DNA from 2 places in the Streptomyces sp. NPDC031265 genome. Region 2 is predicted to be linked to the other one. Evidence: riboswitches for the same ligand, from Rfam matches in the RefSeq annotation. Region 2 holds a riboswitch; the other holds the start of a gene.
The links. A riboswitch is a leader RNA that binds a small molecule or an ion and turns the genes downstream of it on or off. The one in region 2 is predicted to bind cobalamin.
Positions count from the first base shown of each region.

Region 1 (3,186 bases), on a different contig from region 2:
CTCGTAGCCCGCGGTGTCGACGCGTCCGGCGCGCAGGTCGGCGCGGGCGGAGCGCACCTCTGTGGTCTGCGGGAACGAGCCGATGGTGGTCGTGGGCAGCAGCGGCAGCCGCAGCCGGGCGCGCTGGGCCGGGGCGCGTTCGCCGTACGGCTGGGAGCGGCGACCGTCCGCCTCGGTGACCGTCGACGTACGCGCGCGTACCGCCGGGTTGTGGGTGAGGGCGGATCCGGCGCGCGAGGCCAGGTCCGCGCGGTTGGCGGCGAGTTCGGCGGCGATGGCGCCGGTGCCGGTGGTGAGGCCGCGGGCCAGCGTCACGGTCTCGGCGGTCTTCTGGTGGGCGAAGGCGAGCCAGCGGGCGATCTGCGGGTCGATGTCGCGTTCGGCCGTCGCGTCGAGCGGAACGTGCAGCAGCGAGCAGGACGGTGCCACGTCGACGGTGCCCGCGAGGCCGAGGAGCGTGCCGAGAGTGGCGAGGGACTTCTCGTAGTCGTTTATCCAGATGTTGCGGCCGTCGACGACGCCCGCGACCAGCCGCTTGCCGGGCAGTCCGCCGACGGCCGCGAGGGTGTCGAGGTTGGCGGCGGCCGGTCCCGTGAAGTCCAGGCCGAGGCCGTCCACGGGCGCCTTGGCGAGGACGGGCAGGGCCTCGCCGAGCTGGTCGAAGTAGGAGGCGACCAGCAGCTTGGGGCGGTCGGTGAGGCTGCCGAGCGCCCGGTAGGCGCGGGCGGCGGCGTCCAGTTCGGCGGGGGTGCGGTCCTGGACGAGGGCGGGCTCGTCGAGCTGCACCCACTGCGCGCCGGCCGCCCGCAGATCGGCGAGCACCTCTGCGTACACGGGCAGCAGCCGCTCCAGCAGGGCCAGAGGCTCGAAGGCGGCGTCGACGCCGGGCGCGGGCTTGGCCAGGAGGAGGTAGGTGACCGGGCCGACCAGGACGGGCCGGGCCGCGAGGCCGAGCGCCAGCGCCTCGGTGAGCTCGGCGACCTGCTTGCCGGAGTCGGCGGTGAAGACGGTGTCCGGGCCGAGTTCGGGCACCAGGTAGTGGTAGTTGGTGTCGAACCACTTGGTCATCTCCAGCGGCGCCACGTCCTGGGTGCCGCGCGCCATGGCGAAGTAGCCGTCGAGTGTGTCGGTCTCGACGGCGGTGCGGTGCCGGTCGGGGATCGCCCCCACCATCACGCTGGTGTCGAGGACGTGGTCGTAGTACGAGAAGTCGCCGGTGGGGACTTCGTCGACGCCCGCGTCGGCGAGCCGGCGCCAGTTGGCGCGGCGCAGGTCGCGGGCGGTGTCACGGAGGGCGTCGGCACTGACGCGGCCCTTCCAGTACCCCTCGACGGCCTTCTTGAGTTCCCGGTCGGGGCCCTGGCGGGGGTAGCCGTACACGGTGGCCCGTGCTGCCGCGGCTGCGGACTTGCTGGTCACGAAACTCTCCTTCGCGAGAATGTCTCGAAATCGACCCTGATGCGGGTCGTGGGCGCGAAGGGAGACGGACAGGGCGGCCCGCGCGGAGCGGTGCCCGCGCTCGAACCACCTCTTGTCTCGCCGACCCGCCCACGAGGTCACCAAGGTCTCCGCGCGCGTCGGTCGCGCACGGGCAACGGGCAGGTCTTCGGACTCGCGGGCACGCCTGCCGGTTTCCCGGCGGACACCTAGTGGCCGTCGCTTCCCAGACCCGGCCGGGCCCAGTGCGTATGACGGCGGTCGTTCCCGCTCACCGCTGCGGGGCAGTCCCGGATTCCCACCGGGTTCCCTCTTACGACGCCTCCCGCCTGGCGGACGGGGGCGAACCAGCTGCGAGCGCCACCCTACAGAGCCGGGGGCCGGAAGGCCCCTCACATCGGGCCCGCACGCCTCGTGATGTCCGACATCGGAGGCGTGCCGCAGTCGCACACAGGTGCTCACAGCATCGGGGCGCGATTAGTGTGGCCGACGTAACCACTCGTGATCGCCGCACGTGACATCGAAGTAACGGGCATTTCGTACGGTCGGAACCCAAGGGATCCCGGCCGAGACGAGAGGGGACACCCGTTGACCGCACAGGGCACGCGGGCCGCCACCGAACAGGTGCGCACGGTCTGCTCGTACTGCGGTGTGGGCTGCGGGATGGTCCTCGACATCACCGTGGGGCCGGACGGCCGGCGCACGGTACTCAAGGCCTCCGGCGACAAGGCGCACCCCGCGAACTCCGGACGGCTGTGCACCAAGGGGGCGACGACGGCCGACATGCTGGCCGCACCCGGACGCCTGGCCACCGCGCTGGTACGGGGCGAGCGGGGGGCAGAGCCGGTGCCCGCCGGCGTCGACGCGATGATCGCCGAGACGGCGGGCAGGCTGCGGGCGATCGTCGACGAGCACGGGCCGGACGCCGTCGCGCTGTACGTGTCGGGCCAGATGAGCCTGGAGGCGCAGTACCTGGCCAACAAGCTGACCAAGGGGTTCATCGGCACCAACCAGATCGAGTCCAACTCCCGGCTGTGCATGGCCAGTGCGGGCAGCGGCTACAAGCTGTCGCTCGGCGCGGACGGGCCGCCCGGCTCGTACCAGGACTTCGAGAAGGCGGACGTCTTCCTGGTCATCGGCTCCAACATGGCCGACTGTCATCCCATCCTCTTTCTGAGGATGATGGAGCGCGTCAAGGCCGGGGCGAAGCTGATCGTCGTCGACCCGCGCCGCACCGCGACCGCCGCCAAGGCCGACCTCTTCCTGCAGATCAAGCCCGGCGCGGATCTCGCCCTGCTCAACGGGCTCCTGCACCTGCTCCAGGAGAACGGGCACACGGACACCGCCTTCATCGCCGAGCACACCGAGGGCTGGGAGGCGATGGGCGAGTTCCTGGCCGACTACGCGCCCGCCTCGGTCGCGGAGATCACCGGGATCCCCGAGGACGACATCCGCACGGCGGCGCGGTGGATCGGCGCGGCCGACGAGTGGATGAGCTGCTGGACCATGGGGCTCAACCAGTCCACGCACGGCACCTGGAACACCAACGCCCTGGTCAACCTGCATCTGGCGACCGGCGCGATCTGCCGCCCCGGCAGCGGCCCCTTCTCGCTCACCGGCCAGCCGAACGCCATGGGTGGCCGCGAGATGGGCTATATGGGCCCCGGGCTGCCCGGCCAGCGCTCGGTGCTCGTCGACGAGGAGCGGGCCTTCACCGAGGAGCTGTGGGGGCTGCGGCCGGGCACGCTG
Region 1 covers NZ_JBVIHM010000005.1:221,629-224,814, reverse strand. Annotated here, with positions in the region: gene metE (5-methyltetrahydropteroyltriglutamate--homocysteine S-methyltransferase) at 1-1,419, opposite strand, end outside; cobalamin riboswitch at 1,581-1,804, opposite strand; gene ACZ499_RS11170 (molybdopterin-dependent oxidoreductase) at 2,101-3,186, shown strand, end outside.
Region 1: linked by a shared signal. The riboswitch ahead of metE (5-methyltetrahydropteroyltriglutamate--homocysteine S-methyltransferase) and the one ahead of ACZ499_RS31735 ((2Fe-2S) ferredoxin domain-containing protein) in region 2 are both predicted to bind cobalamin.

Region 2 (3,186 bases):
CGCGCGGCTGCTCGCCTTCGACTCGACGGCCGGCCGGCTCGGGCGGCCCGTGACCGTGGACGGGGACACGCTCGTCGTCGACGGCCGCCGCATCAAGGTGCTCGCCGAGCGCGACCCGGCCGACCTGCCCTGGGCCGAGCTGGGCGTCGACCTCGTCCTGGAGGCGACGGGCCGCTTCACCTCGGCGAAGGCCGCCCGCGCCCACCTGGACGCGGGCGCGAAGAAGGTCCTGGTCAGCGCGCCGTCGGAGGGCGCCGACGTCACCCTCGCGTTCGGGGTCAACAACGACGCGTACGACCACGAGGCGCACACGATCGTCTCGAACGCCTCCTGCACCACGAACGCGCTCGCGCCGCTGGCCTCGGTGCTCGACGAACTCGCCGGGATCGAGCACGGGTTCATGACGACCGTGCACGCGTACACCCAGGAGCAGAACCTCCAGGACGGCCCGCACCGCGACCCCCGCCGCGCCCGCGCCGCCGGGGTCAACATCGTGCCGACCACGACGGGCGCGGCCAAGGCGATCGGCCACGTCCTGCCGAACCTCGACGGCAAGCTGTCCGGCGACTCGATCCGGGTGCCCGTGCCGGTGGGCTCGATCGTCGAGCTCAACACCACCGTCGAGCGTGACGTGACGCTCGACGACGTGCTGGCCGCCTACCGCGCGGCGGCGCAGGGGCCGCTCGCGGGCGTGCTGGAGTACTCGGAGGACGCGCTGGTGTCCTCCGACATCACGGGCAACCCGGCCTCGTCCATCTTCGACTCGGCCCTCACCCGGGTGGACGGCCGCCATGTCAAGGTGGTCGCCTGGTACGACAACGAGTGGGGTTTCTCCAACCGGGTGATCGACACACTGGAGCTGCTCGCCGGGCGGTGACAGCCGGGCGCCGGGGCGGTCCGAGCCGCGACATCGGGCACGGGCCGCACGTCACCACCGCCGCGTGCGGGCTGGTCACCCGCCTCACCCAGCTGGAAACCCGCGTCCCACCACGCCGGACACACGCCGAGACCGAAAGCTACGCAGGAGACGTCGTCGTCCAAGCGGAGCGGGCAGCGCTCGCACGGCGGATCGCAGGGGCCGGCGTACGACCAGCTCTACGCCGAGGCCCAGCGCCGTAGCATCCACGGCCGGTCCAGCATGGACGAGGCGGAGCTGAAGCGGGTGCTGGGCGGAGGTTGACGCACGGGTCCCAGACGCGGCGTCACCCCTGGCTCTTCTCCACCTTGTACAGCTTCAGACTCTTGTTCGCGAACAGGAGGACATAGCCGCAGTTCCAGCAGATCAGCCCGGTTGCCGACTCGTTCGCCCAGCCGAGGTTCATGAACTCCGCCCCGGAGCTGTTGAGTTTCACCTCGCGGTCCCGGAAAACATCGCCCTGGCAGAAGCTGCACCTGATCCAGGTGTCCCCTATTGCGGCACGTACAGGCTTGGCCACGGCCCCCGCTCCCCCTGAATTGCCAAATGGCGAACACCCGTACGCTCGCCGCTTGGTGATCAGCGTAGTGGACCACCAAGCGGGCTCCGGTACACGTTCTGGACCAGCCGCCGTTCAGGGACGGGCGCCGGGCCGGACGGCCATGCGTGCTCATCGCGCCCTTCGGCGTGGGGTGAAGGCGTAGAGGTCGAGGATGTCGGGACAGGGCGCGATGCCGGGGCCGCCGGCCTGGACCCAGGCGGCGATGTCGTCCGTGGCGTCGGGATCGTTGACCAAACCGAGCCAGACCGGGCGGGCACCGGCGACGCGTGCGGCACGAGAGGGCTGGACGACGATCACGTTGGCCTGTTCGCAGACGTCGAGGCAGGCGGAGACACGTACGGGCGCGTTCTCGGCAAGCCGCGCCTTCTGCTGCGCGTGGTCGACTCCGGGCACCTTCGCGCTCCCGCAGCAGCAGTCCCTGCACACCACGATCCGGCACGGGGCCGAGTCGGCTGGGGTGCGTCCGGCGTCATCTTCTGGTTGCCGCTCCGACATACCGCTCACGCTCCTCCTCCGGGGAGATCCGCCCCGGTTTCGTCAAGGAGGCGACGACGTGAGTCTCCTGGCTCTCGGGTCGCCGCTCGCCCCGTCCTTCCCGCCCGTGTCCGGGCAGTGGTCTGTTCGGGGTTCGCTCGCCGATCACAGTGGCGGGACCGCGCCGGAATTCCACCGGCTTCCTCGTTCCGCGTCGCCTTGTCGTCGGGCATCGTCGCACGTCGGGCGGCAGCGCGTCACCACCGTCGCCCGGGGGTGGGCGATCCGGACGCGCTGTGGTTCGCCGCCGGAGAGGGCGCGCCAGGGCTGCCTGGTCAAGTCATGCGATCGGTGACGGGTCAGGGGATGAAGGTGGTGGTGTTCTGGTCGATCCGCAGGGAGCGCCCGAGGGGTGGTGCGGCGCTCTGAGGGGGCAGTTGAGGCGTTCGCAGGCGCGGCAGCCGTGCTGAGGGATTGGCGGTCGAAGGGCTGGTCAGGGCGAAGCCGTCGGAGCAGACGAGCCGATGAGCGTGTGGCGGGTCTCGCAACAGAGGCCGATGGCCAACAAGCGGTGACGGCCGTGGCGGCCCGTCAGGTGCGGCTCGGTGCCGGCTCCGGCTCGGAGAAATGCGCTGCCGCGCGGCGAGGGAGCAGCAGCGGCGTTGCCAGCAGGAGCACGCCGGCCAGGCCGATGGCCGTACGTGGGCCGAGCAGGCTGCCCAGTACGCCCCAGACGGCCGTCAGGAGCGCGGTCGTGGCTTTGGTCGTCACCGCCCAGGCGGACAGGGTGCGGGTGACGCGATCGGTCGCGGTGCGTTCGAGGCGGTAGGTGGCGTAGACGGGGTTGAAGACCCCGCAGCAGAAGATCAGCCCGAGCTCGACGCCGATCACCAGCAGCAGCCCTGCGGTGCCCGAGCCCAGGAAGGCCAGGCCGACGGGCCAGATCGCGCGCAGCGCCCCGACCACGACCAGGACCTGGTGCTGCCCGAACCGGGTGACGAGCGGTCGGGCCAGCCGTGAACCGAGCAGTCCGGCGATTGAGGGCGCGGCGAAGGCGAGGCCGTACTGCCACGGTGCGAAGCCGAGCCGGCCGAGCATCAGGACGGCCAGCAGCGGCTGGACGGCCATCACCAGGCCGTTGAACAAGGCGGTGTTGAGGAGCAGTGGACGCAGTGTCGCGTCGGCGAGGATGTACCGCCAGCCGTCGAGCAGGTCCCCGGCCCGCATGCGCGGG
Region 2 covers NZ_JBVIHM010000027.1:77,722-80,907, reverse strand. Annotated here, with positions in the region: gene gap (type I glyceraldehyde-3-phosphate dehydrogenase) at 1-877, shown strand, start outside; gene ACZ499_RS31740 (hypothetical protein) at 1,203-1,436, opposite strand; gene ACZ499_RS31735 ((2Fe-2S) ferredoxin domain-containing protein) at 1,587-1,973, opposite strand; cobalamin riboswitch at 2,012-2,204, opposite strand; gene ACZ499_RS31730 (MFS transporter) at 2,544-3,186, opposite strand, start outside.